DNA from 3 places in the Microbacterium chionoecetis genome. Region 2 is predicted to be linked to each of the others. Evidence: predicted binding sites of a transcription regulator. Region 2 holds the regulator's gene; each other region holds the start of a gene.
The links. The regulator HrcA, encoded in region 2, represses chaperone genes, less so after heat shock. The targets are predictions, from matches to a motif close to TTNGCACTCGNNNNNNNCGAGTGCNAA.
Positions count from the first base shown of each region.

Region 1 (10,228 bases), 1.3 Mb from region 2:
GACGTCGACCAGCCGCGCAACCTCGCCAAGTCCGTCACTGTCGAGTGAGCGCTGTGGAGTGAGCGCACTGGCATAGCGCCGTGCCCCTCGCTCGCTGGCGGCGGGTGTGAAAGTTCCGGGCTCGATTGTGGAAATCGACGCCCCGATGGCCCGTCAGAGGCGATCGGTCCCGGTTCTTTCACCGAGGCCGGGCGGGAGCGTCGCCCGGTAGTCTGACGGATGCCGCGCGCGCGGCGCGGCAGGAGGTTCACGTGATCGTCGGAATCGGTGTCGACCTCGTCGACATCCCGCGGTTCGAGCGGACCATCGAGCGCACACCGCGGCTCGTCGAGCGGCTGTTCTCCGACGCGGAACGCCGCCTGAAGCCGCACTCGCTCGCGGCGCGGTACGCGGCGAAGGAGGCCCTGATCAAGGCCCTCGGCGGCTCGGACGGCGTGCACTGGACCGAGATCGAGATCGCGTCCGAGGCATCCGGTCGCCCGCACTTCTCCCTGACCGGGTCGACGGCCGCCGTCATCGCGGAGCGCGGGATCACGGCCCTGCACCTCTCGATGTCGCACGACGCCGGCCTCGCGACCGCCTACGTGATCGCCGAGGCGGCGCCGGGAACCTCCGTCTCGCCGAACCAGGGGATTCGCGCCCAGACCGAGGGTGACGTCACCGGTGTCGACGGGGATCCCCTGTCTCGGCGCTCCCTGAGCGCCGGCACACCGACCGCGGAGGGGGCCGAATGAGCCGCCTTCCCGGCGGCGCGCTGCGCGAGGCCGTCGTCGACGTCGGCGCCATCGAGGACAACGTGCGCCACCTCCGCCGGCTCACCGACTCCGAGATCATCGCCGTCGTCAAGGCCGACGGCTACGGCCACGGCGCGGTACGGTCGGCGCTCGCCGCCCTCGCGGGCGGTGCGACGCGCCTGGGCGTCTCGGACATCACCGAGGCCCTCGCGCTGCGCCGCGCCGGCATCGACGCGCCCATCGTCGCGTGGCTGCACGCCCCCGGCGCCGACTTCGCCGAGGCGGCCGCACGCGGGATCGAGCTCGGCATCTCGAGCCTCGAGCAGCTGCAGCAGGCCGCGGCTGCGGCATCCGCCGATCGTCCCGTCGGAGTCCACCTCAAGATCGAGACCGGGCTGTCGCGCAACGGCATTCCGCCCGAGGACTACCGCGTCGTGTTCGCCGAGGCGGCGCGGCTCGAGCGGATCGGCCGCGTGCGCGTCATCGCCCTGTTCAGCCACCTCTCGAACGCTTCGGTCGAAGACGACCGTGCCGCACTGCGCGCCTTCGAGGAGGGCGCGGGGATCGCCGCCACCCTCGGGCTCGCCCCGCCGCTGCGGCACCTCGCCGCGACGCATGCGGCCATCGACCTGCCCGAGTCGCGCCTCGGCTGCGTGCGCATCGGTATCGGCCTGTACGGACTGTCGCCCTTCGCCGACCGCACCTCGGCCGACCTCGGCCTCCGACCGGCGATGACGCTGCGCGGCGCGGTCGCCGCGGTGCGCCGCGTGCCGGCAGGCAAGGGCGTGTCGTACGGGTACGACTACCGCGCCGAGCGCGACACGACCCTTGCCCTCGTGCCCCTCGGCTATGCCGACGGCGTTCCGCGACAGGCCTCGGGCGCAGGACCGGTGTCGATCGGCGGCCGGCGGTTCACCGTCGCCGGCCGCATCGCGATGGACCAGTTCGTCGTCGACGTGGGCGACGCTGCCGTCGCGGTCGGCGATGAGGTCGTGGTGTTCGGCGATCCGACGCTCGGCGCTCCCGCCGCGACGGACTGGGCGGATGCCGCGGGCACGATCAACTACGAGATCGTCACGCGCGTCGGCCCCCGAGTCGCCCGCCGGCAGGTCTCGGAATGAGCGGGAACGCCGACGACACGCCCGTTGTTGAATCGAGCGTGGACACGAAGATCTCGAACACGGGCACCCACGGATTCGACGCACTCGTCGGCACGAGGGAGATCTCCTCGCCCGAGGCCATGGAGGCGCTCGGCGAGGAGATGGGACGGATGCTGCGCCCCGGGGACATGGTGGTGCTCACCGGTCCGCTCGGGGCGGGCAAGACCACCCTCACCCGCGGCATCGGGCGGGGGCTGGGGGTGCGGGGCCCGATCCAGAGCCCGACGTTCGTGCTCGCCCGCACGCACCCCTCCCTCGTCGGCGGTGCGCCGCTCGTCCATGTCGACGCGTACCGGCTGGGCTCGGCCGCCGAGCTCGACGACCTGGACATCGACTTCGACGGCTCGGTCGTCATCGTGGAGTGGGGCCGGGGCCTTGTCGACGGCATCCGCGACCACTGGTGGGACGTCGAGCTCGAGCGCGAGTGGCACGGGCGAGGGCAGGACGACGCGTGCTACGGCGTCGCCCACGAGGCGGAGCTCGACGCCGACGCGCCCCGGCTCGTCAGGATCGCCCGCCACGGCGCAGCCGGCGCGGATGACGCGCCGACTACCCTGGGAGGGTGATCCTCGGCATCGACACGTCGCTCGGCTCCGCAGTGGCGGTCGTCGAGCCCGACGGCGTCATCCGCTCCGAGGTCCGCAGTGTCGACCCGCGCGGCCACGCAGAGGTCATCGGCACGCTGCTCGAGCGGGCGATGGCCGAGGCATCCGTCACTCCCTCCGACATCACGCATGTCGCCGCGGGAATGGGACCCGGCCCGTTCACCGGGCTGCGCGTCGGCATCGCGGCTGCGCGCACGTTCGCGCTCGGGCGCGGACTGCCGGTCGTACCCGTCGTGAGCCACGACGCCGTCGCGCTCGAGCTGCTGCTGCACAGCGCGCTCACGGCCGACTGGGGATACGTCGGCGACGTCGAAGACGGCGCGGCCGAGACCTTCGCGGTCGTGACGGACGCACGCCGGCGTGAGTTCGCGTACACGCTGTACCGCGGCATCGACGACGACGGCCTGCCCATCCGGGTGGCCGAGCCCGCGCTCGTTCCGCGCGACGACCTCGACGCCGCGCTCGCACACGCCGAGGCGGCACGCCGCGACGCCGACCACATTCCCGCCGCGATGCTCGCGCTCGCGGCAGCTCGCGCACTCTCGGCCGGGCGGACGATCGGCCACGCCGACGCGCTCTATCTGCGGTCGCCCGACGTGACGCTGCCCCACGCCCCGAAGCGGGTGAACCCGCACGCGTCGAGCACGCCGGGGGAGCAGCGCACGCCGGTGACGGCCGCGCGACCGACCCACCAACAGCAGCGGGGCGAGGCATGAGCATTCGCAGGGCCACCGGCGACGATCTCGCCGCCATCATGACGCTCGAGCGCGCATCGTTCCCGACCGACGCGTGGTCGGAGGCGATGATGCGCGAAGAGCTGGTCTCGCCGCACGGCTGGTACGTCGTCGACGACGAGGCCGGGCGCCTCGTCGGCTACGCAGGACTGCGGGCGGTCGCCGGGGCGAAGGATGCCGACATCCAGACCATCGCCATCGCCGACGTCTCGCGGGGCCGCGGCCGGGGGCGGACGCTCCTGCGGACGCTGCTCGAGGAGGCCGCACGCCGCGAGGTCGCCCACGTCTTCCTCGAGGTGCGCGCCGACAACCCCGTGGCCCAGAAGCTGTACGCGTCGGAGGGGTTCGCCGAGATCGGCCGCAAGCCCAGGTACTACCAGCCCGACGACGTCGACGCCGTGGTGATGAGGCTCGACGTGCGGGCCTGGCGCGGCGCATCGACGGGCTCGGCGAGCGATGCCGACGGCGGCTCGGCCAGCGAGGACGCCGGCTCGGGGACCGCGTGGGACGGAGGGGTGTGCACGTGAACCGCGCCGAACCGCTGGTGCTCGGCATCGAGACGAGCTGCGACGAGACCGGCATCGGGATCGTCCGCGGTCGCACGCTGCTGTCGAACACGATCGCGAGCTCGATGGACGAGCACGCCCGCTACGGCGGGGTCGTGCCGGAGGTCGCCGCCCGCGCGCACCTCGAGGCGCTGCAGCCGTCGATCGAGGCGGCGCTGGCCGAGTCGGGCGTCGCGCTCGCCGACCTCGACGCCGTCGCCGTGACGAGCGGTCCAGGCCTCGCCGGAGCGCTCATGGTCGGCGTCGGCGCGGCGAAGGCGCTCGCCGTGTCGCTCGAGAAGCCGCTGTACGCCGTCAACCACCTCGTCGGTCACATCGCGGCCGACGTCCTCGATGCCGAGGCGCCCCCGCTGGAATATCCGACGGTCGCGCTGCTGGTCAGCGGCGGGCACACGTCGCTGCTCCTCGTGCGTGACCTCACCACGGACGTAGAACTCCTCGGCGAGACCATGGACGACGCTGCGGGTGAGGCGTTCGACAAGGTCGCGCGGCTGCTCGGGCTGCCGTATCCCGGGGGGCCCGAGATCGACCGGGCCGCGGCATCCGGAGATCCCAAGGCGATCCCGTTCCCCCGCGGGCTCTCGCGCGCGTCCGACATGGCAGGGCATCGCTACGACTTCTCGTTCTCGGGTCTGAAGACGGCCGTGGCTCGCTGGGTCGAGCAGCGCCAGGCCGCTGGCGAGCCGGTGCCGGTTGCGGATGTCGCGGCGAGCTTCCGCGAAGCCGTCGTCGACGTGCTCGTGACCAAGGCGCTCGCCGCGTGCCGCGACTACGAGGTGCCGCGCCTGCTGCTCGGCGGCGGCGTCATCGCCAACCGTCGCCTGCGCGACGTGGCGCTCGAACGCGCCGCGGCAGAGGGCGTCACCGTGCGGATTCCGCCCCTGTCGCTCTGCACCGACAACGGCGCGATGATCGCCGCGCTGACCTCCGAGCTGATCATGGCGGGGCGCGCGCCCTCAACCCTGGAGTTCGGCGCCGATTCGACGCTGCCCGTCACTGAGATCCAGGTCGCGGAATCGGCATGACGGACGAACGGATGCCGCCGCCCGGCGACGACGCCACGCCCGAGCCCGTCCGGCCCGGCGCAGCGACCGCGCCGCGGCCCGCCGAGCGGGCCATAGCACCGGCGGCCACGCCTCGGGCGGGCGCGGAGGCGAGCGATCCGCCTGCGGATGCGATGGAGCCGGCGGCTGAAACCGAGCCTGCGGCAGCGGCGGCCGACGCCGCGCCCGTCAAGACCGAACAGGCAGCGAAGACAGACCCGGCGACGACCGACGCGCCGCCGGTGGAGAGTGGCTCGGCGGCCCCCGACACGGCGGCGGAGCCCGACCCGGCGGCGGAGCCCGATGCGGCGGTCCCCGACACGGCGGCGGCCGACCCGGCGACCGAAGCAGCTGCGGTGGAGAGCGATTCGGCGGCGGAGCCCGGCCCGGCGGAGCCCGGCCCGGCGGCGCCCAGCCCGGCGGAGCCCGCCCCGGCGGCGCCCAGCCCGGCGGAGCCCGCCCCGGCGGCGCCCGAAGCGGCTGCCGTGGAGACAGCTCCGGCAGCGGCTACAGGTCCGGCGACGACCGACGCGGCGCCGGTGGAGGATGTCTCGGCGACAGTGACCACCGACGCGGCGTCGGTGGTGACGACAGACCCGGCCGCTGCCGAGCCGCCGCACGCCGCGGCCGAGCCCACCGTCGGCGCGAATGAGCCGGAGACGGGCGCGGCGCCGCCAGCGCGATCGGCCGGTCCCACCGTGACGTCGGTTTCGCCGGACGTCGATCTCGCGCAGGAGGCTTCGCCCCTGCCGGGGGTGCACCGCGGCGGATTCCAGCGGCTGCCCACGGCACCCGTCGCCGTCACCGTGGAGACGGCGCCCTCCGAGCCGGGCGGGGATTTCACGCCCGACGACGCGTCGTGGCAGGCGACCGACTCCGCGTTCCACCGCGGCTTGGCAGGCTGGGCACTCGCCTTCGCCGTCGTCGGTCTCCTGGTGTCGATGTTCGTCGGCTGGGGCTTCCCCATCGGACTGGTGGCGGTGGTCTGCGCGATCATCGCGCTGCGTCGTCCGCTGGAGAACCGCGCCATCGCGGTGTGGGCGATCGCCCTCGGCGGGCTGTCGATCCTGTACAGCGCCGGCTGGCTGCTCTACACCGCGATGCGGGCCAACCTCATCCCTTGACCGCCTGAGCCGCCAGTCACCCCCCTTCTCACGTTCACTTGCGCTGAACGTACAGAGAGGGCGGCATCGCGCGTACGTTCAGTGCAAGTGAACGGAGTCAGGAGAACGAGCGCGGCGCGGCGCGGCCCAGCGACGGGCTCAGACCCGGTCGGCGAGGATCGCGGTGCGTCGGTTGCCGATGCGAGTGAGCAGCAGGGTCGCCGACCCGGACCCCCGGAGCTTCAGGCGCGGGCGCAGGGCGGCGGGGTCGACATCCACCCCCCGCTTCTTGATCTCGAGCGTTCCGATGTCGCGCTCGCGCAGCGCCTTGGCGAGGGCCTTCACATCCGCCGGCAGCACCTCGCGCACCCGGAAGGTCGAGACGAACGGCGAGGTGAGGGCGGCGTCCGACGTGAGGTACGCGATGTGCTCGTCGAGCATGCCCGCCTCGAGGCTGCGAGCGACGTCGCCGATGAGTCGCGCGCGGATGACGGCGCCGTCGGGCTCGTGCAGGTAGGCGCCGAGTGCGCGAGCGGGTTCGTCCTCGGCATCCGTCTCTGCCGTCAGCTCGTGAGCCTGCGCGCCGTTCGCGCCGTCGCCGCGGATCACCAGCGCCGCACGGCGCACCCCCTCGCGCGCGAGCGCGCCCGACCACAGCACCAACTCGACGGTCGACCCGTCGGCGCTCACCCACTGCGCCTCGACATCGTCGGGAATGAGTCCGCGGTCGAGGCCGGGCCCGAGCTTGACGCCGACCGGCAGGCGTCGCGCCAGGTCGAAGACCCAGTCCAGCGACGGCGACCAGTCCTCGGGACGGGTGCGCGCGGTCTCGGTGTGGCCGGCGGTGCGTCGCGCCGGGTCGAGCCAGACGGCGTCGATGCCGTCGAGGTCGGCGTCTTCCGCCGTGCCGTGGCGCACTTCCACATCGGTGCCGAACGGCGCGAGGTTGTACGCGGCGATGCCGGCGGTCACCTCGTCGGCGTCGACGGCGGTGACTCGCAGGCCGAGGCCCGCAAGGCCGAGGGCGTCGCCGCCGATCCCGCAGCCGAGATCGGCGACGTGCGTGAAGCCGGCGTCGCGGAACCGCGCGGCGTGACGCGCGGCGATGGGCAGACGCGTCGCCTGCTCGAGTCCGGCGCGGGTGAACAGCATCCGCTCGGCGAGATCGCCGAACTTCGCCGCCGCGCGGGTGCGCAGCCGGGCCTGGCCGACGACCGCCGAGACGAGGTCGGGGGAGTGGCCGTCGCGGCGCAGGCGGGTGACCGCGCGGGCGACGTCGTCGGACGACTCGACCGGCGGCATGGTGTCGAGCAGCCGCAGTCCGTCGGACGTCAGGAGCGCTTCGAGTTCGGAGAGTTCCACCCGCCGAGCCTACGGCGCGGGCGCGAGAATCGGCCGCGCGGGGTCACAGACCGGGGCGGCGGCACGGGCCGTGCGACGGTGGCTCGGTGCCATCGACCGCCGCGCAAACGCCGACCATGGCCGCCTGTGACGCCCGATTGGCACTCACGTTGCATGAGTGCCAGACGGTTGCCTAGACTGTCATCAGCACTCTCAACGTCAGAGTGCTAACGAGTCTTAGTCTCAAGAAAGAAGAGGTAGACCGTGTCGGTTTCCATCAAGCCGCTCGAGGACCGCATCGTCATCAAGCAGGTCGAGGCCGAGCAGACCACTTCCAGCGGTCTGGTCATCCCCGACACCGCCAAGGAGAAGCCCCAGGAGGGCGAGGTCTTCGCGGTGGGTCCGGGTCGCATCGACGACAACGGCAACCGCATCCCGCTCGACGTCGCCGTCGGCGACCGCGTGATCTACAGCAAGTACGGCGGCACCGAGGTGAAGTTCGGTGGTGACGAGTTCCTCGTCCTGTCGGCTCGCGACGTGCTCGCGGTCGTCGTTCGCTGAGTCCCGCGCACAGCGCGTACCGAAAGGGTCGGATGCTTCGGCATCCGGCCCTTTCGTCACGCCCGGCGCGGGCGTCGCCCGGTTCCGGTGTCACGAATGCGGGCTTCGCGGGCGTTGTTGCAGCATGTCGTGACCCTCGAACCGAGGCGGGCACGGTTCGGGTGTCACGAACGGCGGGTTCCTGGGCGGTGTTGCGGCGCGTCGTGACCCTCGAGGCCGGGGCGGGTCGCCCCCGCGGCCGGCCGGACCTGGGCGGACGTAGGCTGGTGCGGTGACTCCTGAACCGTCCTCGAGATCTGGCGAGGGCGGTATCGACGAACTCGCACAAGCCGCAGCGGCGACCGGCGGGATAGCAGTGCCGGCGGCATCCGGATCAGAACTCCACTCCTCGCGGGAGCGGACGCTCGGCGGTGTCTACGCCTTCAGCGCCTACCTGCTCTGGGGCTTCATGCCGCTGTACTTCCTGCAGCTCGTGCCGACGGGGCCGTGGGAGATCGTGGCATGGCGCATCGTGCTGTCGCTCGGATTCTGCGCCCTGCTGCTCACGCTGACGCGCACGTGGGCGCGACTGGCGGCGATCTTCCGGCAGCCGAGGGTGCTCGGGCTCACCGTGATCGCCGGTCTGCTGATCTACGTGAACTGGCAGGTCTTCATCTACGGTGCCCTGAGCGACCAGGTCATCGAGACCAGCCTGGGCTACTTCATCAATCCCATCGCGACGGTCCTGCTCGCGGTGCTGGTGCTGCACGAGCGCCTTCGCGCGACGCAATGGGTCGCGATCGGCATCGCGGCCGTCGCCGTGCTCGTCATCGTCATCGGCTACGGCGCCTTCCCGTGGATCGCCCTCACGCTCGCGGCATCCTTCGGCGTCTACGGCCTGGTGAAGAAGAAGGTCGGCCCGTCGGTCGACGCCGTGAGCGGCCTGACGCTCGAGACGCTGTGGCTGACCCCGATCGCGACGATTGTCCTGGTGGTCGTGGGCGTCACGGAGGGGCTGACGATGGGGGCGAATGGCTGGGAGCACGCGGTGCTGCTGGGCCTCGCGGGCATCGTCACGGCGATTCCGCTGCTGCTCTTCGCGTCCGGCGCACGGCGCGTGTCGCTGACGACGATCGGCCTGCTGCAGTTCGTCGCTCCGGTGCTGCAGTTCATCATCGGGGTGTGGCTGCTCCACGAGCCCATGCCCGTCGAGCGCTGGATCGGCTTCGCGCTCGTGTGGGTGGCGCTCATCGTGCTCACGGTGGACTCGGTGCTGCACGCCCGGCGGGCGCGCGCCGCGCGCTGACGCCGGGTACCACGCGCGCCGCGCTCGCGTGGATGCGGCGAAACCGGGGATTCCCGTCGAAACCGGGGACGACGCCCTCGGTTTCGACGGAAATGCCCGGTTTCGGCGTGCGTGGCGGCGGGCGCTCGCGGGTCAGCGCACGAGGCGGGCGATGGCCTGCGTGGCCTCGGTGATCTTCGCGTCGGCCTCCGCGCCGCCCAGGCGTGCGGCATCCACCACGCAGTGGCGCAGGTGGTCGTCGAGCAGACCCACGGCGACGGCCTCGAGGGCGGAGGTCAGGGCGCTGATCTGCGTGAGGATGTCGATGCAGTACTTCTCGTCCTCGACCATCTTGTGGATGCCGCGGGCCTGTCCCTCGATGCGCTTGAGGCGGTTGAGGTACTTGTCCTTGTCCGTGATGTAGCCGTGGTGCGCGGCGTCGCCGTCGGGTGCAGAGGCGTGGTCGAGGACGGCGTCGCCGTGAGTGTCGATCGTCATGTCTGTGGACCCTTCATTGTGAGCGATGTTCATTATTTCGAGGTGGCAGCCGGCGAGAGCCAGCCCCCGAGGCCGCCCGCTACGAGGCAGCCCACTACGAGGCTCCGACCAGCGCCGCGGGCATCGGCTTCTTCTGCTGTGCCTGGCCGGTCGTGCCGCCCGACAGGCTGCGGAACCTCCGCAGGCGGAGGCTGTTGCCCACCACGAACACGCTCGAGAACGCCATCGCCGCTCCCGCGATCATAGGGTTCAGCAGGCCGAGCGCGGCGAGGGGGATGGCCGCGACGTTGTAGGCGAAGGCCCAGAACAGGTTGACCTTGATCGTGCGGAGGGTGGCGCGTGACAGGCGGATCGCGTCGGCCGCGCTGCGCAGATCGCCGCGCACCAGAGTGATGTCGGATGCCTCGATCGCGGCATCCGTCCCGGTTCCCATCGCGAGACCGAGGTCGGCCTGGGCGAGCGCGGCGGCGTCGTTCACGCCGTCGCCGACCATCGCGACGACGCGTCCCTCCGCCTGCAGCTGCGTGATCACGGCCACCTTGTCCTGCGGCAGCACCTCGGCGATCACGCGCTCGATGCCGACCTCATCGGCGATCGCGCCCGCCGCGGCCGCGTTGTC
Region 1 covers NZ_CP157000.1:915,182-925,409, forward strand. The annotation lists gene glmS (glutamine--fructose-6-phosphate transaminase (isomerizing)) at 1-48, shown strand, start outside; partial or broken gene ABG085_RS03950 (holo-ACP synthase) at 252-599, shown strand; gene alr (alanine racemase) at 731-1,855, shown strand; gene tsaE (tRNA (adenosine(37)-N6)-threonylcarbamoyltransferase complex ATPase subunit type 1 TsaE) at 1,894-2,460, shown strand; gene tsaB (tRNA (adenosine(37)-N6)-threonylcarbamoyltransferase complex dimerization subunit type 1 TsaB) at 2,457-3,215, shown strand; gene rimI (ribosomal protein S18-alanine N-acetyltransferase) at 3,212-3,760, shown strand; gene tsaD (tRNA (adenosine(37)-N6)-threonylcarbamoyltransferase complex transferase subunit TsaD) at 3,757-4,824, shown strand; gene ABG085_RS03980 (hypothetical protein) at 4,821-5,966, shown strand; gene ABG085_RS03985 (class I SAM-dependent methyltransferase) at 6,105-7,307, opposite strand; gene groES (co-chaperone GroES) at 7,551-7,847, shown strand; gene rarD (EamA family transporter RarD) at 8,203-9,132, shown strand; gene ABG085_RS04000 (metal-sensitive transcriptional regulator) at 9,265-9,609, opposite strand; gene ABG085_RS04005 (heavy metal translocating P-type ATPase) at 9,704-10,228, opposite strand, start outside.
Region 1: groES (co-chaperone GroES) is a predicted target of HrcA. The motif match lies at 7,445-7,471, and genes of this name have one in related genera.

Region 2 (10,228 bases):
AGCTGGTTCACGCTCTTCACCCTCGCCTGGCTCGCGATCTGGACGGTCCAGCTGACGCCGCTGCAGCTGCTCATACCCCTGCAGCTCGATACACCGGATGACGCCGCGGGCTGGGTGTCAGGCGTCGTCTCGTCCGGCCTCGTCCTCGCGATCGGCGGGGTCGCCGGTGTCATCGCCGCACCGCTCGCCGGCGGTCTCTCCGACCGGACCCGCGGACGATGGGGACGGCGGCGCCCGTGGGCTCTGGGCGGGGTGTGGCTCGGCACGGTGTCGCTGACGGCCATCGCCTTCGCCTCGGGCCCGTGGGGAGTCGGGCTCGCGTGGGTCGGCGTCTCGGTCGGCGTGGCCGTCGCGTCCGCGGCCTTCACGGCGCTCATCGCCGACCAGCTGACGACGCAGCGCGGTACGGCATCCGCCGCCGTCTCCTCGTCGCAGGCCCTCGGAATCGTGGTGGGGGTGGGGGTCATCGTGCTGCTGGAGCTCGGCGTCGTCGTCGGCTACCTCGTCCTGGCCGGCTTCCTCGCCGTCGTGGGCACGGTCGCGGCCCTGCTGCTTCCGGACCCGCCTGCGCGCGCGGAGGTGGCCGTGGCTCGGGAGCCGAGGACGATCCGCGAGCGCCTCGCCGCCCTCCGCGACCGTGACTTCGCCTGGCTGCTGGCGGGCCGCCTCACCGTCAACATCGGCAACGCGCTGGGCACGGGTCTGCTGCTCTTCTTCCTGCTGTACGGGCTGCATCGGGATGCCGCGACCGCCGAGGACGAGCTGCTGCTGCTGATCCTCGTCTACACGCTCTTCGTGGTCGTGTCGTCCATCGTGTCGGGCCGGATCTCCGATCGCACCGGGCGTCGCCTGCCGTTCGTGGTGTGGCCCGCCGTGATCCAGGGCCTCGCGTCGATCATCCTCGTGGTCGCCCCCTCGCTCACCGCGGCGATGATCGCCGCGGCCCTGCTGGGCATGGGGTACGGGGCGTACATGTCCGTGAGCCTCGCGCTCGGCACCGACCTGCTGCCGCGCGCGGAGGACCACGCCCGGGATCTCGGGTTCGTCAACGTGTCGGCGAGCCTCGGCCAGCTCATCGGGCCGCTCCTCGGCGCGGGACTGGTGGCGCTCGTGGGCGGGTTCTGGCTGCTCTTCCTCGTGGGAGGCATCCTGTCGATCGTCGGCGGCTTCATGACGTACGCGATCCGCGCGCGGGACCGCACGGCGTCAGCCGTCTGAGGCCTCGAGAGTCGCCAGCGCCAGTTCGAGCAGTGCGTTGAACACCCGCGGGCGCATCACGGTGACATGGTGCGTGGTGCGTGGGACCACGACGAGTTCGGCGTGCTGCGCGATGCGCATGAAGAGCTTCTCATTCACCCGGAGCTGGTCGTACTGCCCGTTGACGAACCACAGCGGCACGTCGATGCGGTGGAGGGCGGCGAGCAGATCCAGCACCGACAGGCTGCGCAGCGCGATGTCCTGCGCATCCAGGGCATAGCCGCCCGCGCCGAAGTCGGCGCGGGTCTCATCGGGCAGGATGCGATCGAGCATGCGATTCGTCAGCCACATCCCGCGGTCGGGCAGCGAGTCGAATCCGCGCGTGAGCACGCGATAGGCGGCGAGTCCCACACCGCGCGGTACCGCGGTGCACGATGCCGCGACGAAGCCGGCAACGGGCGGCCGATCCTCTGCACCCGCGTACTCGATGCACAGCAGACCGCCCATCGAGTGCCCCACCAGAAGGACCGGTCCGCGAGCGGCGGCCTGGCGCACCGCCTCGTCGATCGTCGCCAGGGCCGATTCGAGGGTGAAGTCCTCGGCCATCCGGGAGCCGTGGCCCGGCAGGTCGACGGCGGTCACCGGGGTGCCGCGCGCGTTCAGGTACTCGACCTGGGCGCGCCACATCGTGGCGGACGTCCGGATGCCGTGGACGAGCACGACCTGCACCACCATGACGACAGGCTAGCCGCGGGGGCCGACTTAGCATGGCGGCATGCCCGAGATCGCTCCGCACATCGCGCACATGCCGGGCTCGGGTGTGCGCCACATCCTCGAGCGTGCCCTGCGCCGGCCCGGCACGATCATCCTGGCGGTCGGCGAGCCGGGCGAGGTCGCATCGCCGCGGATCCGGGATGCCGCGGCCGACGCGTGGCGCGAAGGGGCGATCCGCTACACGCCCAACGGCGGCACGCCCGCCCTGCGGGAGGCGATCCGCGCGAAGCTGGCGCGCGAGAACGGCCTGGACGTCGACATCGAGCAGATCTGGGTGACGGTCGGCGCCACGCAGGCGCTGCACCTCGCCATGGCGCTCACGCTGTCACGCGGCGACGAGGTGCTCGTTCCCGACCCGGGCTACACGACCTTCACCATGAACGCCCACCTGCTCCAGGCCGTGCCCGTGCCCTACCCACTGCGGCCTGCGCGCGATTTCCAGCCGGATCTCGCAGAGCTCGACTCCCTCGTGACGCCGCGGACGCGGGCGCTGATCGTGAACACTCCGTCCAACCCGCTCGGCTCCACCTTCGACCGCGCGACGCTGGACGAACTCCTCGCCCTGGCCCGGCGGCACGATCTGTGGCTCATCAGCGACGAGGTGTACGAGCGCTTCACGTGGGGAGCCCCTCACGTGAGCCCTGCGACGCTCGATTCCGACGGGCACGTGCTGTCGGTGTTCTCGCTGTCCAAGACCTACGCGATGACGGGCGCCCGAGTGGGCTGGCTGGTGACGCCGCCCGACTGGCGCCAGACCATGCTGCGGGTGCAGGAGTCCGTGGTCAGCTGCGTCGACGAGCCGTCGCAACGGGCGGCGGCGGAGGCGCTCACGGGCGACCAGGCCGCCGTGGCGCGCAGCGCGGCGCACTACCGCGAGAACCTGTCCGCGGCCACCGCAGCCCTCTCCGCGCGCGGACTCCGCTACCTCACGCCCACCGGCGCGTTCTACCTGTGGATCGACGTCTCGCACGTCTCGGGAGGCGACGTCACGGCGTGGTGCGAGCGGTTCCTCGACCAAGAGGGCGTCGCGGTCGCGCCGGGGAGCGCCTTCGGCGCCTCGGGGGAGGGATGGATCCGCGTGTGCGTGGCGAGCGACCGGGCCCAACTGCTCGAGGGGCTGAGCCGCCTTCCCGCACCGGTGTGAGGCGAGTGCTCCGTCCGGGCGGATGCGCAATGGCTGCCGTCGGACCCCGAACCTGCCGACTCGCAGGGTCGCGGCATCCGGCACCCGTACAATCGTCTGGACATGTCACCCCGCGCCCTGAAGCCCCTCGAGCCCTCTGCCACGCCGCCCGAGCTGATCCGCAACTTCTGCATCATCGCCCACATCGACCACGGCAAGTCGACGTTGGCCGACCGCATGCTGCAGATCACCGGCGTCGTCTCCGACCGCGACATGCGGGCGCAGTACCTCGACCGCATGGACATCGAGCGCGAGCGGGGCATCACCATCAAGTCGCAGGCCGTGCGGATGCCGTGGTCGCTCCGCCCGGATCAGGGACCGGAGCAGGTCTTCGCGCTCAACATGATCGACACCCCCGGGCACGTCGACTTCACGTACGAGGTCTCCCGCTCGCTCGCGGCCTGCGAGGGCGCGATCCTGCTGGTCGACGCGGCGCAGGGCATCGAGGCGCAGACGCTCGCGAACCTGTATCTCGCACTCGAGAACGATCTGCACGTCATCCCCGTGCTCAACAAGATCGACCTGCCGGCCGCCGACCCCGACAAGTTCGCCGCCGAGCTGGCGAACCTCATCGGCGGGTCGCCCGACGACGTGCTGCGCGTGTCGGGCAAGACGGGGGTGGGCGTCGAGACTCTCCTCGACCGCATCGTCGAGCAGATCCCCGCACCCCAGGGGAACGCGGATGCCCCTGCCCGCGCGATGATCTTCGACTCGGTCTACGACTCCTACCGGGGTGTGGTGACGTACGTCCGCATGGTCGACGGCAAGCTGGAGCCGCGTGAGCGCATCCAGATGATGTCGACCAGGGCGACCCACGACCTGCTGGAGATCGGTGTGTCGAGCCCCGAGCCCGTCCCGACGAGAGGGCTGGGCGTCGGCGAGGTGGGCTACCTGATCACCGGCGTGAAGGACGTTCGCCAGTCGAAGGTCGGCGACACCATCACGACCGCGCGCAAGCCGGCCACGGATGCGCTGGCGGGCTACACCGATCCGAAGCCCATGGTCTTCTCGGGCGTCTACCCCATCGACGGCAGCGACTACGGCGACCTGCGCGAGGCCCTCGACAAGCTGAAGCTCTCGGATGCGTCGCTCCAGTACGAGCCCGAGACCTCGGTCGCGCTGGGCTTCGGCTTCCGCTGCGGCTTCCTGGGCCTGCTGCACCTCGAGATCATCACGGAGCGCCTTGCACGCGAGTTCGACCTCGACCTCATCACGACCGCCCCGTCGGTGATCTACGAGGTCACGACCGACACCGGCGAGCAGGTCACCGTCACGAACCCCAGCGAGTACCCCGACGGGCGGGTCGCCAGCGTCAGCGAGCCCATGGTGAAGGCGGCGATCCTGCTGCCGAAGGACTACGTCGGTACCGTCATGGAACTGTGCCAGGGGCGCCGCGGGCAGCTGCTGGGCATGGAGTACTTCAGCGAGGAGCGGGTCGAGCTGCGCTACAACATGCCGCTCGGCGAGATCGTGTTCGACTTCTTCGACCAGCTGAAGTCGCGCACGCAGGGCTACGCCAGCCTCGACTACGAACCGTCCGGCAGCCAGGAGGCCGATTTGGTGAAGGTCGACATCCTGCTGCAGGGCGACAAGGTCGACGCGTTCAGCTCGATCGTGCACCGCGAGAAGGCGTACGCCTACGGCACGATGATGACCGAGCGCCTGCGCAAGCTCATCCCTAGGCAGCAGTTCGAGGTGCCCATCCAGGCGGCCATCGGCGCTCGCATCATCGCGCGCGAGAACATCCGCGCGATGCGCAAGGACGTGCTCGCCAAGTGCTACGGCGGTGACATCACCCGCAAGCGCAAGCTCCTCGAGAAGCAGAAGGAGGGCAAGAAGCGCATGAAGATGGTCGGCCGCGTCGAGGTTCCCCAGGAGGCGTTCATCGCCGCGCTGTCGGGGGACGTCGAGGGCCCCAAGAAGTGACCCGATTCGCGAAGTAGGCTGATTCCATGCGTCGAGGGACCTTCCGTGACGACACCGTCGACTACGCCGCCGTCGGGGCGACGCAGGCGCCGGACCTGATGCAGTACCCGCCGGAGCGCAGCATTCCGGCCGAGCAGTCATGGCGCATCGGCAGCGGCGAGGCCAGGTTCCGCGCCGCCGGAGAGGCGCTGCTGTCGTGGACCGCGCAGCGCGGCGCCGGCCTCGAGGTCACCGATGTGCGGCCCGCGTCGGGCCCGATGTACTCGGGCGTCAGCTTCGACCCCGAGGGCAACCCGGTCGCGCCCAGCCGCTCCGAGACCGAGCAGCGCTTCGACGCAGACGGCACGCCCTATGTCAGCGCCGGCACGACGATCCGGGTCGACGGCCGGGTCAAGGGCCTGCGCGCCGACGCCGAGCTGCGCGTCATCTTCGCCGTGGAGGAGCCGCGGCGCGTCGGCTTCGCGCTCGGCACGGTGAGCGACTCGGTCGTCAGCGGCGAGGAGTCGTTCATGCTCGACTGGTACGACAACGACGAGGTGTGGTTCACCGTCCGCGCGTTCGACGCACCCCGTGCCGTGCTCTATCGGGTGCTGCCGGGACTGACCAAGCGCCGTCGGCGCGAGCTGTTCACGCGCTATCTGCGCGCCATCTCGCCGCTGTACACGACGCCCGCGTGAGACGCTGATGGGCTCCGCTCTTCCGCTCGGCGAGCCCGTTCCCGCGGACGGCTCGCTGCCGTCGGGCACCCGCATCGATCCCTCGACCGATTTCGGCGTGTATCTGCACGTGCCGTTCTGCCGCGTGCGCTGCGGCTACTGCGACTTCAACACCTACACCTCGTCCGAGCTGAGGGGCGCCCGCCAGGATCAGTACGCCGACACGCTCCTGCGGGAGTTGGACCTCGCGGCGGCGGTGCTCGAGCGGGCGGGCGGCAATCGCCCGGCTACGACGGTGTTCTTCGGGGGCGGCACCCCGACGCTGCTGCCGCCGGGCGATCTCGCGCGCATGCTCGGCGGCGTGCGCGACAGATTCGGAGTCGTCGAGGGGGCCGAGGTGACGGTCGAGGCCAATCCCGACACCGTCTCGCCGGCCGTCGCGGCAGAGCTCGCGGCATCCGGTGTCACCCGCCTCTCGATCGGCATGCAGTCGGCCGTCCCGCACGTCCTCGCCGCGCTCGATCGCACGCACGACCCCGAGAACGTCCGCACCGCGGTCTCGGCGGCGCGCGATGCCGGGCTCGACGTGAGCGTCGACCTGATCTACGGCGCACCCGGTGAGTCGCTCGACGACTGGCGGGCCTCGCTCGAGGCTGCGATCGCCCTGGAGCCCGACCACATCTCGGCGTACGCGCTCATCATCGAGGACGGCACGAAGCTCGCGCGCCAGATCCGCCGCGGAGAAGTCGTCGCTCCGGACGACGACCTGCAGGCCGACATGTACGAGCTCGCCGACGACATGCTCGCCGGCGGCGGATTCGACTGGTACGAGGTGTCGAACTGGGCCAGAGACGCGGCCCACCGATCGCGGCACAATCTCGCCTACTGGGTCGGCTCGGACTGGTGGGGCTTCGGGCCGGGAGCGCACAGCCACATCGGGGGAGTGCGGTTCTGGAACGTCAAGCATCCCGCGGCATACGCCCAGCGGCTCGCGGCCGGCGAGTCACCCGCCGCCGGACGCGAGAGCCCGGATGCCGAGGCCCGGACCCTCGAGAGCGTGCTGCTGCGGACGCGGGTCCGTGAGGGGCTGCCCGTCGCCGAGCTGCAGGGCGAGGGCCGCCACGCGGTCGCCGCGCTCATCGCAGATGGTCTGATCGACGGGCCTACGGCGCTGCGAGGACACGTCGTGCTGACCCGACGGGGACGCCTGCTGGCCGACGCCGTCGTCCGGGCGCTCACCGAGTGACGACATGCCGCCGTCGCACGCCGCCGTCCGCTGCGGCGCGCCCCCGCCGCACGTGGCGTCGTTCGGCGATCCTGGCAGGGGCATCGGATAGAATTGGCACTCCAGTCATGCGAGTGCCAGACGCTCTGGTGCCGACAGCAGCGTGAGGAGGCGGGATGGTCAGCGAGCGAGGTCTGCAGGTGCTGCGGGCGATCGTCCAGGACTACGTCGACACGCGTGAGCCGGTCGGCAGCAAGACGATCGTCGAGCGGCACGCGTTCGGCGTGTCCGCCGCGACGATCCGCAACGACATGGCGCTGCTCGAGGACGAAGAGCTGATCGTCGCGCCGCACACGTCGTCGGGACGCGTTCCGACAGACAAGGGCTACCGCGTCTTCGTGGACCACCTCGCCGAGATCCGCCCGCTCTCCTCGGCGCAGCGCTCGGCCATCGCCTCGTTCCTCGACGGCTCGGGCGACCTCGACGACGTGCTCGTGCGCACGGTGCGCGCATTGACCCAGCTGACGGGTCAGGTCGCGATCGTGCAGTATCCGTCCTTCGCCCGCGCCAACGTGACCCACGTGGAGCTGGTGCAGCTCGGCGGCGGACGGATGCTGGTGATCGTCGTCACCGACACCGGCCGCGTGTCGCAGCGCCTGACCTTCGTCGGCGAGGACTTCGACGACACCGACCTCGCGCACATCCGCGCCCGGCTCGGCACGCTGCTGGTCGGACGGCCGGTGCGCGAGGGGCTCCAGCGCATCGCGGAGCGGCTCGAGGTGCCCGATGCCCAGGCGCCCGCGCACGAGCGTGCGACGGACGAGATCATCCGCGCCGTCGCCGAGGAGCTCGAGGAGTTCCGCCAGGACAAGCTGGTGATGGCCGGCAGCGCCAACCTGGCACGCAGCGAGTCCGACTTCCGCGGCAGCATCTACCCCCTCCTCGAGGCGATCGAGGAGCAGGTGACCCTGCTGCGGCTGATGGGAGAGATGGTGGCGGACGAGCAGGGCCTCGCCGCCAGCATCGGCCGGGAGAACGAGGCGTTCGGCCTGGCCGAGGCATCCGTCGTCGCCAGCGACTACGACGCGACCGGATCGCTCGCCCGCGTCGGCGTGCTCGGGCCCACGCGAATGGACTACCCCACCAACCTCGCGACGGTCCGTGCCGTCGCGCGCTACCTCACGCGCATGCTCGAGCAGGACGACAACTCCCGCTGACGCGGACGCGCATCATCTATTCCGCGGCACGGCCGCGGCAGGAAGGCGAAAGTGGCTGACCACTACGAGGTCCTTGGCGTCTCACGCGACGCCACCACCGACGAGATCAAGAAGGCGTACCGCAAGCTCGCCCGGCAGCTGCACCCGGACGTGAACCCCGGAGAAGACGCGTCCGAGCGCTTCAAGCTCGTGACGCACGCCTACGACGTGCTGAGCGATCCGGACCAGCGGGCACGCTACGACATGGGCGGCAACGACTCGCCGTTCGGCGGCGCCGGCGGCTTCGGCGGCTTCAACGACATCTTCGAGACCTTCTTCGGTTCCGCCGGCGGCGGGCGCGGCGGTCGCCCCCGTTCGCGACGCGAGCGCGGGCAGGACGCCCTGGTGCGCGTGACGCTCGAACTCGGCGACGTGGTGTTCGGCACGCACCGGGACATCGACGTCGACACCGCGGTGCTCTGCGAGACCTGTCAGGGCTCATGCTGCCAGCCGGGGACCAGCCCCGTCACCTGCGACATCTGCCACGGCACCGGCAACGTGCAGCGCCAGGTGCGGAGCCTCCTCGGCAACGTCGTCACGACGCAGCCGTGCAACGTCTGCCAGGGCTACGGCACCACGATCCCCTACCCCTGCGCGACCTGCCAGGGCCAGGGCCGCGTGCGCGCACGCCGCACCGTGTCGCTCGACATCCCCGCCGGCGTCGAGACCGGCCTGCGCCTGCAGCTGCCCGGCTCGGGTGAGGTCGGCCCCGCCGGCGGCCCCAACGGCGACCTGTACATCGAGGTCACCGTCTCGCCGCACGAGGTGTTCAGCCGCGACGGCGACGACCTGCTGGCGACGCTCGAGGTGTCGATGCCCGACGCGATCCTCGGCACCACCACGACGATCGAGTCGCTCGACGGCCCCGTCGATCTCGAGGTGCGCCCGGGCGTGCAGGCCGGCGACATCCTGACGATCAAGGGCCGCGGCATCACGCCGCTGCGCGGATCCCAGCGCGGCGACCTCCGGGTCGGCGTGCATGTCGTGACGCCGACGCGGCTCGACCACAAGGAGCGGGCCCTGATCGAGGAGTTCGCCAAGCGCACGAAGGCACCGGCTCCGCGACTCTCGGAGTTCCACCAGGGTCTGTTCGCCAAGCTGCGCGACCGGTTCCGGAACGCCTGACCGGTGGCCCTGCACTTCCTCCTCGACGAGCCGGTCGCCGCCGCGCCGGGCGACGCGGTGACCCTCCAGGGCGCCGAGGCGCACCACGCCTCGAGCGTGCGGCGGGTCCGCGCCGGCGAGGAGGTGACCGTCGGCGACGGGCGCGGTGCCTGGCTCACCGGTGTCGTGGAGTCGGTCGCATCCCGCGAGGTCGTGGTGAGGATCAGTGCGCGGACGGATGCCCCGCAGCCGAGCCCGCGCGTCGTGCTCGTGCAGGCGCTCGCCAAGGGCGATCGCGACGAGCTGGCGGTGCAGGCGGCGACGGAGCTCGGCGTCGATGAGATCGTGCCGTGGCAGGCCGCACGCAGCGTCTCGCGGTGGGACGCCGCGAAGGCGGTGAAGGGCCGCGCGCGGTGGGCGACCATCGTGCGCGAGGCGGCGAAGCAGGCCCACCGCCCCTGGGTGCCGACCGTGGCGGAGCTGACCTCGACGGCCGGGCTGGTGCAGCGGGCGGCGGCATCCCGTCTCCTCGTCCTCGAACCGACGGCGTCCGAGCGGCTCAGCACCCTCGCGGTCGACCACGGCGATGACCGCGATGTCGTGCTGGTCGTCGGACCGGAGGGCGGCATCGCGCCCGAAGAGCTCGACGCGCTCGTCGCCGCCGGGGCGCGGCTCGTGCGACTCGGCGACACCGTGCTGCGCACATCGACCGCCGGTCCTGCGGCCCTCGCGGTCGTGAGCACGGCCCTCGGCCGCTGGTGAGCGGTTCGGCGGCTCGACGCCGGCCCCCTGAGCCTGGCGAAGGGTCCCGTCGGTAGACTTGCGGCATGAGCGAGCCGTCGATCTTCACGCGCATCCGCAACGGAGAGATCCCGTCCGAGATCATCGCGGAGACCGAGAACGCCTT
Region 2 covers NZ_CP157000.1:2,216,693-2,226,920, reverse strand. The annotation lists gene ABG085_RS09785 (MFS transporter) at 1-1,218, shown strand, start outside; gene ABG085_RS09780 (alpha/beta hydrolase) at 1,207-1,932, opposite strand; gene ABG085_RS09775 (aminotransferase class I/II-fold pyridoxal phosphate-dependent enzyme) at 1,973-3,115, shown strand; gene lepA (translation elongation factor 4) at 3,218-5,080, shown strand; gene ABG085_RS09765 (DUF1990 family protein) at 5,107-5,757, shown strand; gene hemW (radical SAM family heme chaperone HemW) at 5,765-6,982, shown strand; gene hrcA (heat-inducible transcriptional repressor HrcA) at 7,138-8,178, shown strand; gene dnaJ (molecular chaperone DnaJ) at 8,230-9,342, shown strand; gene ABG085_RS09745 (16S rRNA (uracil(1498)-N(3))-methyltransferase) at 9,346-10,083, shown strand; gene ABG085_RS09740 (HIT domain-containing protein) at 10,149-10,228, shown strand, end outside.

Region 3 (10,228 bases), 770 kb from region 2:
TGCGCCTTGCCGAGCGTGTCGGCCTCGATGCCGACGACGGTGTCGCCGAACTGGACGCCGCCCTCGGCGAGGTGCGCCGGGAACAGGTTCATGGCAGGCGAGCCGATGAAGCCGGCGACGAACACGTTGTTCGGCTTCTCGTACAGGTCGCGCGGGGTGCCGACCTGCTGCAGGAGGCCGTCCTTGAGGACCGCGATGCGGTCGCCCATGGTGAGGGCCTCGGTCTGGTCGTGGGTGACGTAGACCGTGGTGACGCCCAGGCGACGCTGGAGCGACGCGATCTGGGTGCGGGTCTGCACGCGGAGCTTGGCGTCGAGGTTCGACAGCGGCTCGTCCATGAGGAACACCTGCGGCTGGCGGACGATGGCGCGGCCCATGGCGACGCGCTGACGCTGACCACCCGAGAGGGCCTTCGGCTTGCGGGTCAGGTACTCCTCGAGGTCGAGGAGCTTGGCGGCCTCGAGGACGCGGGCTGCGCGCTCCTCCTTGCCGACGCCGGCGATCTTGAGCGCGAAGCCCATGTTCTCGGCGACCGTCATGTGCGGGTACAGCGCGTAGTTCTGGAAGACCATCGCGATGTCGCGGTCCTTCGGGGGGACGTCGGTGACGTCACGGTCGCCGATCAGGATGCGGCCCGAGTTGACCTCTTCGAGGCCGGCCAGCATGCGCAGCGACGTGGACTTTCCGCAGCCCGACGGGCCGACGAGAACCAGGAACTCGCCATCGGCGACCTCGAGGTTGAGCTTGTCCACAGCGGGGCGCGTGCCCCCGGGGTACAGGCGAGTTGCGTTGTCAAACGTGACGGACGCCATGTTCTCTTCTCCTTCACCGGCAGGTACGTGCCGGACGATCCGTAGTGATGGAATGAGCGGGGGCATTCCCGCACGCCCGTCATCGGGCGCACGAACAGTATGACACGGCGCGTGCGGAGGTTGCGTCTGGGCATTTCCCAGGGTGGCTGGCTAGCATCGTGGACGGCCGCTTTCCCGTCCGGCCCCCGCCGGATACCGGCCACATTTCCGCACCGAGAGGTCCCATGTCGAGCGACGAGTCACAGAACGCCGCGTCCAGCGAGCGCCGCGACGCCGTGCGTGAGAAGGCGCAGCAGGTGAAGGCGCGGCAGTCTCGGGCTCGCGTCATCCGGCGGACGTCGCTCGCGGTCGTCGCCATCGCCTTCGTGGCCGTCATCGCGGTCGTGGTGACGTGGACGGTCTCGTCCAGTGCATCGAAGCCCATGATGAGCCCTGCGAACGTCGTGAACGACGGCTTCGTGGTGAGTGACGTCACGGGCGGTGGCGTGGGCTCCGAGGGTGCGGACGTCAACGGGTCTCCCGAGGGGGAGGCCAGCACGGCCACCCCCACCCCCGAGCCGGAGCCGACACCCACCGCGACCCCCACGGAGGCGCCCGCGGTCGAGATCCGGGTGTACGTCGACTACCTCTCCACGGGCTCGCGCGAATTCCAGCTGGCCAACATGAAGCAGCTGTCGGAGTGGGTCGACGACGACGCCGCGACCCTGACCTACTACCCGGTCGCGATGCTGACGGCGAAGTCGAACGGCACCAAGTACTCGCTGCGCGCCGCCGGTGCGGCCGCCTGCGTCGCCCAGCATGCGCCGGACTACTTCTTCGCGTTCAACGACGCGCTGCTGCGTCAGCAGCCCGAGGTCGACTCGGACGGCTACAGCGACAGCGAGCTCGCCGCCATGGCGATCGCCACGGGTCTCGACGGCCCCAAGGTCGTGCGCGCGTGCATCGAGGAGCAGTCCTACGCGTCGTGGGCGAAGACGGCGACCGACCGGGCGCTGCAGGAGCTTCCCGGCACCGACGGCGCCGCCCTCACCGGCACGCCGATGGTGCTCGTGAACGGCACCCAGTACGTGGGCAAGCTGGACGACCCCAAGGAGTTCGCACAGTTCGTCCTCACGGTCGCGAGCGACGCCTACTACAAGGCCACCCCGACCCCGACGCCGACTCCGGCTCCCTGATCGGGTGCCCGCCCGGGCGCCGCTAGACTGGGCGCTCTGCCGACTTGGCGCAATTGGTAGCGCACCGTACTTGTAATACGGGGGTTACGGGTTCAAGTCCCGTAGTCGGCTCCACTTCCGCGCGCGTCGTCGAATCTCGGCGTCGACACGCATCGTGCCCGACGTCGCCGGCTCCGCCGCAGGCGTGGTCGTCATCGGTGCCGCTCGCGGGCAGGCAAGATGGATCGGGTGACCGCATCCCGCCTGCCCGTCTGGATGGGCCTGGGCGGCGCCGCGCTCATCGGGGTGCTGACCGCGGTGCAGGCGCGCATCAACGGCCAGCTGGGCGTCCGCATCGACGACGGCTTCGCAGCCGCCGTGATCTCGTTCGGCTCGGGCCTGATCGTGCTCATCGTGCTGTCGGCGGCCCTGCCGCAGGGACGGCGGGGCTTCGTCGCGCTGGTCGGCGGCGTGCGCAGCGGCGGCATCCCGATCTGGATGCTGGGCGGCGGCGTCGCCGGCGCGCTCTCGGTGGCGACGCAATCGCTCGCGGTCGGCATCATCGGCGTCGCGCTGTTCACGGTGGGAGTCGTCGCCGGGCAGACCGTGAGCGGCCTGCTGCTGGACCGTTCGGGCTTCGGCCCGGCGGGCGTCGTGGCGGTGACCCCGGCGCGACTGGCCGGCGGTGCCCTGGCGCTGCTGGCCGCCGGAGTATCGCTGGCAGGTGGCATCCATGCCCCGCCGGTGCTGGTCGTGCTGCCCTTCCTGGTAGGCGCCGGCATCGCCTGGCAGTCCGCCGTCAACGGTCGGCTGCGTCAGCGCGTCGGCACGCCGCTGACCGCGACCCTCGTGAACTTCATCGGCGGCACGGCCGTCCTCGGGGTCGCCGAGCTCATCCACACCGCGGTCGCCGGCCCGCCGACGTCGTACCCGTCCGACCCCTGGCTCTACCTCGGCGGTGTGATCGGGGTGGCGTACATCTTCCTGGCGGCGGCGCTCGTGCCCCACACCGGAGTGCTGCTGCTGGGACTGGGTACTGTCGTCGGGCAGGTGGTGACCTCCGTCATCATCGACGCGATCTGGCCTGCGGTGGGGGCCCCCGCCCCGGCGGCGTCGCTGCTGATGTCGGCGCTCGCGATCCTCTCGGTGGTCGTGGCGGTCGTGCCCTGGAGACGGATGCCGCGCCGCCGGCGCTGACACCGCGTGCCGGTCCTCCTGCCCGCCGACGAGGCATACGACCCGCGCTCCGACGCGGCGACCGCCGGCCGGTGCGCCGCCGGCGCGAGAAGGTGGTGGAATGGATGTCGGCGCGATCGCCGGCCCCGGGCGTCATCCGCAGGGGCGGCGTCGCGCTCCACGTCGGCTCGACGGCGCGCGCACCCCGCCCGCAGGTCGGCCGCCGGCGGGCGTGAAGCCGCGTGATCGCGGTCGCCCGCAGTGCGATGCGAGTGCCGCGCCCGACGGCTCGCGGTCGCCCCAGACCCGAATTCCGGAAGAAGAGTGAGATGTCGGCAGATCCCTACGGCAACGGTGCAGAGGTCCTCGATCCCGAGGAGGATCTGCGCACCCTGATCTCCGCCCGCCCTGCGCGCCACCGCGCCGTCGATCCGTCGATCGCCCGCTCCTGGCTGCTCGTGCCCGGAACGCGCCCCGAGTCGTTCGGCGACATGGCGGCCTCCCGGGCCGACGCCGTGGTGCTCGACATCGAGGACGCGGTCGACCCCCGCAACAAGCCGCAGGCGCGGCAGGACGTCGTCGACTGGCTCACCGCCGGAGGCCGGGCGTGGGTGCGTGTGAACGACGCGGCCAGCCCGTTCTGGGCCGACGACCTCGCCGCGCTCGTCGGCGTACCGGGGCTGCTCGGCATCATGCTCGCCAAGACCGAGTCGCCCGACCAGGTGACGAGCTCGTTCGACCGCCTGCGCGCCAGCGTGCCGGTGGTCGCCCTCATCGAGTCGGCGCTCGGCATGGAGGACGCGGCCCACATCGCCCGCGCGCGCGGCGCCTTCCGTCTCGCGTTCGGCAGCGGCGATTTCCGTCGCGACACCGGCATGAGCGCTGATGCCGAGGCCATGGCGTACCCGCGGGCGCGCCTGGTCGTCGCGAGCCGCGTCGGCGACCTCCCGGGCCCGATCGACGGCCCGACGGTGGGCAACAGCATGCCGACGCTGCGCGAGCACTCCGCGATCACCGTGTCGATGGGCATGACCGGCAAGCTGTGCCTCGCAGCCGAACAGGCGCCCGTCATCAACGAGGTGATCTGCCCCGCACCGAGTGAGGTGGAGTGGGCGCTGGACTTCCTGGCCGATTTCGAGAGCCGTGGCCGTGTGGTCCGCGACGGCAGCGATTTGCCGCGACTCGGCCGCGCGCAGAAGATCGAGAAGCTGGCGATCGCGTTCGGGGTACACCCGACCTCGTGACAGACGCCGCACCACCGAACCCCGAAGGGACGCACCACATGGCTGACGACATCCGCCTGAGCGAAGGCGACAAGAACCCCGGTTTCGCCCTCGCCGATGCCACGGGCGCCGTGGTCCGGCCGGAGGACTTCGCCGGCCGCCGCCTGATCGTGTACTTCTACCCGGCCGCGTTCACCCCCGGCTGCACGACCGAGGCCTGCGACTTCCGCGACAACCTCGCCTCGCTCCAGGCCGCGGGCGCCGCGGTCGTCGGCATCTCGCCCGACTCGGTGGAGCGTCTCGCGGAGTGGGCGCAGGCCGAGCAGCTGCAGTTCCCGCTGCTGTCGGACGAAGACCACTCGGTCGCCGAGGCGTGGGGTGCCTGGGGTACCAAGGTCGTACGCGGCGAGGAGCGCGTGGGACTCATCCGCTCGACGTTCGTCCTGGCGCCCGACGGCACGGTGGAGTCCGCCGAGTACCACGTCGACCCGAACGGTCACGTGGAGCGGCTCCACGCTCAGCTCGCCGCTTGAGACCCGTCCGGCCGGCCCGTCGCCTTCATCGAGGTGACGGGCCGGGTCGCGGCATCCGTGTCAGTGGGGTCGTCCGGCGCGTCAGGGCATCCGGCTGACGAGCCCTCGGGCGTCGACCGCCTTGCGTCGTTCCGGACGAGACCGCGGCGGCTTGCCGCCGACGTACAGCCAGCCGAGGAGCTCCTCGTTCTTCCTGAGGCCATGCGCTTTGGCGACGGCCTTCGCGCGCGTGTAGTGGCCGGTGCGCCAGATGACGCCCCAGCCGGCCTCGTCCAGCAGCAGGCTGAGCAGGTGGGCGACACCCGAGGCGACGGCCTCCTGCTCCCAGCGCGGCACCTTGTGACTCTTGCGATAGCTCGCGACGACGGCGATGAGCAGCGGCGCGCGCAACGGCTTCGACGAGACGCCCTTGTCGCCCTGCGCCTTGTTGATCGCGCGGCCGAGCCGCTCGCGATCGTCGCCGCGCAGCTCGATCAACCGCCAGGGCTGAAGCGACGAGTGATCGGCGACCCGCCCCGCGGCCGCCACGAGCGCCAGCAGCTCATCGTGCGTCGGCGCCTCGTCGGTGACCTTGGACCACGATCGCCGCGCGAGCGCGGCCTCCAGGGCTCCGGGCATCAGGCGGCGCCGGACTCGTCGCCCGGCGTGAACTGCAGCGAGATCGAGTTCATGCAGTAGCGGTCGCCGGTCGGGGTGCCGAAGCCGTCGGGGAACACGTGGCCGAGGTGCGAGCCGCAGTTCGCACAGCGGACCTCGGTGCGGACCATCCCGTGGCTGTCGTCTTCGATCAGCTCGACCGCTTCGGGCCGGATGGACTCGTAGAAGCTCGGCCACCCGCAGTGCGAGTCGAACTTGGTGCCGCTCTGGAACAGCTCGGCGCCGCACGCCGCGCACGTGTACAGACCGGCGCGGCTCTCGTCGAGCAGCTCGCCGGTCCACGGCCGTTCGGTGCCCGCTTCCCGCAGCACCGCGTACTGCTCGGCGGACAGGTCTTCGCGCCACTGGGCGTCGCTCTTGTCGACGGCGTAGGTCATGGTCTCCTCCTGGGCAGAGCATCCGGGCCCGTGCTCTTCAGGTTCCATTCAACCTCAGCGGGTGGGGCAGCGGGTCGTCGGTGCGGGTTCGGGGCGCGCCGGGAACGTTCGGGGCGCGTCGCGTGCGCCCCGAACGTTCGCCGGGCGCCCCGAACGCCGAAGAGCGGACCGTGGGGGAGGATGGCGGAATGATCGAGGAGCCGGATGCCGAGACCGCGGCGGTCGCGGAGCGGTACGGGCGCTTCGCGCGCGACGAGGCGCCCGGGCGCTCCGACCTCTATGCGGACTGGGCTCGCGGTGTCGCCGCCGATCCGGACATCGCCGCGATCGTCGCTCGGATTCCGGCCACGCGGCGGCAGCCGCCCCTCGTCTTCGCCGTCACGCGCATGCTCGGGGCGCCCGAGGAGGGGTTCGCGACATGGGCCGCATGGCTCCACGCGCACGCGGACGAGGCCGTGGCCGAGGCATCCGTCCGCCGCCTGCAGACCAACGAGCCGCAGCGATGCGCGGCGCTCCTGCCGGCCCTCGCGACCGTGCCGGGGCCGATCGCCCTCCTCGAGGTCGGCGCGAGCGCCGGGCTCTGCCTGTACCCGGACCGCTACTCGTACCGCTACCGCGGCCGCGAGGGCGTGACGGCGCTCGACCCGGCCGGCGGGCGATCGACCGTGATGCTGGACTGCGACGTCACCGGCGAGCCGCCGCTCGGGATGCCGCAGGTCGTGTGGCGCGCCGGGATCGACCTCCACCCGCTCGACGCCGCAGACGCCGGCGACCGGCGCTTCCTCACGAGCCTCGTGTGGCCGGGGGAGGGCGGCCGCGCCGAGCGGATCGGCGCCGCCCTCGACATCGTGGCCGCCGACCCGCCGCTGCTGGTGGCCGGCGATGCGTCCGACCCCGACGTCCTCCGCTCCGTCGCCGCGATGGCGCCGGACGGCGCGACGCTCGTCGTGACCACGCCGGGGGTGCTCCCGCACATCCCGCGCGCCGGGCGTGAGCGCGTCATCGACGCCGTGCAGAAGCTCGGCCATTCTGAGCGGCGCGCCGTGTGGATCACGATCGATCCGCCCGGTCTTCACGAGCAGTGGAATGCGGCCGTCGATCCCGGCGCCTGGGGCGGCTTCGTGCTCGGCCGCGACGGCGAACCGCTGGCCGCGGTGGATCCGCTCGGCGGGTTCGTGCACTGGCGCGCGTGGCGCCCCGGATGGACGGATGCCGCGGGCTAGCGTGGACGCGTGCCTCTGACCGACCGCGACCGCGCCCTCCTCGACTTCGAGGTCGAGTGGCGACGGCACGCGGGGGCCAAGGAGGAGGCGATCCGCGCCGAGCTGGGGATGTCGCCGGCGCGGTACTACCAGCTGCTCGGGCGGCTCATCGACACGACCGAGGCGCAGGAGCACGATCCGATGCTCGTGAAGCGGCTGCGTCGGCTGCGCGACGCGCGGCTGCACGAGCGCGCCGCACGCTCCGCCGACGCGCGCTGACGATCGGTTCGGGCGCGGACGGGCTGTCGCGCGCAAGACGCCCAGCATGGGCCGGGTAGCATCGACGGGTGCCGACCACCAGCTTCCCCCGGGATCGTTTCGACGATGTGCCGGAGACGGACCGCGTCGGCGCCCATCGGGCGGAGAACCCGCGCATGCGCGGCTGGGTCGTGCTGCTGTGGGCCGCACTGGCCACGGTCGTGCTCATCATCGTCGGGATCTTCGGCACGCTGCTGGCGTCCGGCCGGATCGAACTGGTGCCGACGCCCGCTCCCACGGTGGCGCCCGAGCCCGAGGTCACGCCCGTCATCGACCTGGACTACGACGTCATGATCCTGAACGCGACCCCCGAGGATCTGCTCGCCACCCAGATGAAGGACGTCGTCGTCGCGGCCGGATGGGCGGATGAGAAGGTGACGGCGGGTGAAGCCGGCTCGCAGGACTTCCCGACGACCACGGTCTTCTATGTCGACCCGGCGGACCAAGCGGCGGCGGCCGGTCTCGCCGGCGTCATCGGCGGCGCCGAGATCGAGCAGAGCGATGCGTACCCCGCGACCTCGCCCGAGGTCCCTCAGCTCACCGTGGTGATCGGCCTCGACCGCACCGCCGCCGGCCAGACGCCCGCACCCACTCCCTGACCCGGCGAAGTGGCGTGTTTCGCGCCGGTAAACACTTCTATTCCTGCGTGTCAACAAGTGACGAATCGCGCCGAGGCCGCGTTTTCGCCTGCATACGATGAAGCCCTGCACCGCCGGCTACAGGAGATTCGCATGACCCAGGGCACCGTCAAATGGTTCAACGCCGAGAAGGGATTCGGCTTCATCACCGTCGCCGACGGCCAGGACGTCTTCGTCCACTACTCGAACATCGACATGACGGGCTTCCGCGTGCTCGAAGAGGGGCAGACCGTGGAGTTCACGGTCGGGTCCGGGCAGAAGGGCCCCCAGGCGGAGGCCGTGCGCGTCGTCTGAACGACCGACGCAACGCTTTGCGCTGAACGTGATGAAGAGACGGGGATGCCGAAAGGCTCCCCGTCTCTTCGTGTTGCGACATCCGTCCTCGCGGCTTGCACTCGATAGGGCCGAGTGCCAGAATGAGTTAGCACTCGTGATTGTTGAGTGCTAATACCCAAAGCCAACGTTCCGGAGGGACGACACACAACATGGCAAAGATCATCGCTTTCGACGAGGAGGCCCGCCGTGGTCTCGAGCGCGGCCTCAACATCCTGGCCGACGCCGTCAAGGTGACGCTCGGCCCGCGCGGTCGCAACGTCGTGCTTGAGAAGAAGTGGGGCGCCCCCACGATCACGAACGACGGCGTCTCGATCGCCAAGGAGATCGAGCTCGACGACCCGTACGAGAAGATCGGCGCGGAGCTCGTCAAGGAGGTCGCCAAGAAGACCGACGACGTCGCCGGTGACGGCACGACCACCGCGACCGTCCTCGCCCAGGCGCTCGTCCGCGAGGGCCTGCGCAACGTCGCAGCCGGCGCCGACCCCATCTCGCTCAAGAAGGGCATCGAGAAGGCCGTCGCCGCCATCACGGCCGAGCTGCTCGAGTCCGCCAAGGAGGTCGAGTCCAAGGAGCAGATCGCCGCCACGGCTTCGATCTCGGCCGCTGACCCCGAGATCGGCGCGCTGATCGCCGAGGCCATCGACAAGGTGGGCAAGGAAGGCGTCGTCACCGTCGAGGAGTCGCAGACCTTCGGCACCGAGCTCGAGCTCACCGAGGGCATGCGCTTCGACAAGGGCTACATCAACCCGTACTTCGTCACGGACCCGGAGCGCCAGGAGGCGGTCTTCGAGGACCCGTACATCCTCATCGCGAACCAGAAGATCTCGAACATCAAGGACCTTCTGCCCGTCGTCGACAAGGTGATCCAGGACGGCAAGGAGCTCGTCATCATCGCCGAGGACGTCGAGGGTGAGGCTCTCGCGACCCTGGTGCTCAACAAGATCCGCGGCATCTTCAAGTCGGTCGCCGTCAAGGCTCCCGGCTTCGGCGACCGCCGCAAGGCGCAGCTGCAGGACATCGCGATCCTCACCGGTGCGCAGGTCATCACCGAGGAGGTCGGTCTCAAGCTCGAGAACGCCACCCTCGACCTGCTCGGCCGCGCGCGCAAGGTCATCGTCACCAAGGACGAGACCACGATCATCGAGGGCGTCGGCGACGCCTCTGCGATCGAGGGTCGCGTGACCCAGATCCGCCGCGAGATCGACAACACCGACAGCGACTACGACCGCGAGAAGCTCCAGGAGCGCCTCGCCAAGCTCGCCGGTGGCGTCGCCGTCATCAAGGCCGGCGCGGCGACCGAGGTCGAGCTCAAGGAGCGCAAGCACCGCATCGAGGACGCCGTTCGCAACGCGAAGGCGGCCGTCGAGGAGGGCATCGTCCCCGGTGGTGGCGTCGCGCTGATCCAGGCCGGCAAGAAGGCCCTCGACGGGCTCGAGCTGACCGGTGACGAGGCGACCGGTGCCAACATCGTGCGCGTCGCGATCGAGGCTCCGCTGAAGCAGATCGCCCTCAACGCCGGTCTCGAGCCGGGCGTCGTGGCGAACAAGGTGTCGGAGCTCCCCGCGGGCCACGGCCTCAACGCCGCCACGGGCGAGTACGGTGACCTGTTCGCGCAGGGCATCATCGATCCCGCCAAGGTGACCCGTTCGGCGCTGCAGAACGCCGCGTCGATCGCCGGCCTCTTCCTCACGACCGAGGCCGTCGTCGCCGACAAGCCCGAGAAGGTCTCGGCTCCGGCCGGCGACCCGACCGGTGGCATGGACTTCTGATCCAGCCCGTCGCATAACGCGTTCACAGAACGG
Region 3 covers NZ_CP157000.1:2,989,826-3,000,053, reverse strand. The annotation lists gene ugpC (sn-glycerol-3-phosphate ABC transporter ATP-binding protein UgpC) at 1-812, opposite strand, end outside; gene ABG085_RS13450 (thioredoxin domain-containing protein) at 1,037-1,987, shown strand; tRNA gene ABG085_RS13445 (tRNA-Thr) at 2,026-2,101, shown strand; gene ABG085_RS13440 (DMT family transporter) at 2,243-3,163, shown strand; gene ABG085_RS13435 (CoA ester lyase) at 3,472-4,386, shown strand; gene bcp (thioredoxin-dependent thiol peroxidase) at 4,425-4,898, shown strand; gene ABG085_RS13425 (nitroreductase family protein) at 4,980-5,516, opposite strand; gene msrB (peptide-methionine (R)-S-oxide reductase MsrB) at 5,516-5,932, opposite strand; gene ABG085_RS13415 (DUF2332 domain-containing protein) at 6,121-7,155, shown strand; gene ABG085_RS13410 (DUF3263 domain-containing protein) at 7,165-7,413, shown strand; gene ABG085_RS13405 (LytR C-terminal domain-containing protein) at 7,482-8,051, shown strand; gene ABG085_RS13400 (cold shock domain-containing protein) at 8,184-8,384, shown strand; gene groL (chaperonin GroEL) at 8,576-10,195, shown strand.
Region 3: groL (chaperonin GroEL) is a predicted target of HrcA. The motif match lies at 8,512-8,538, and genes of this name have one in related genera.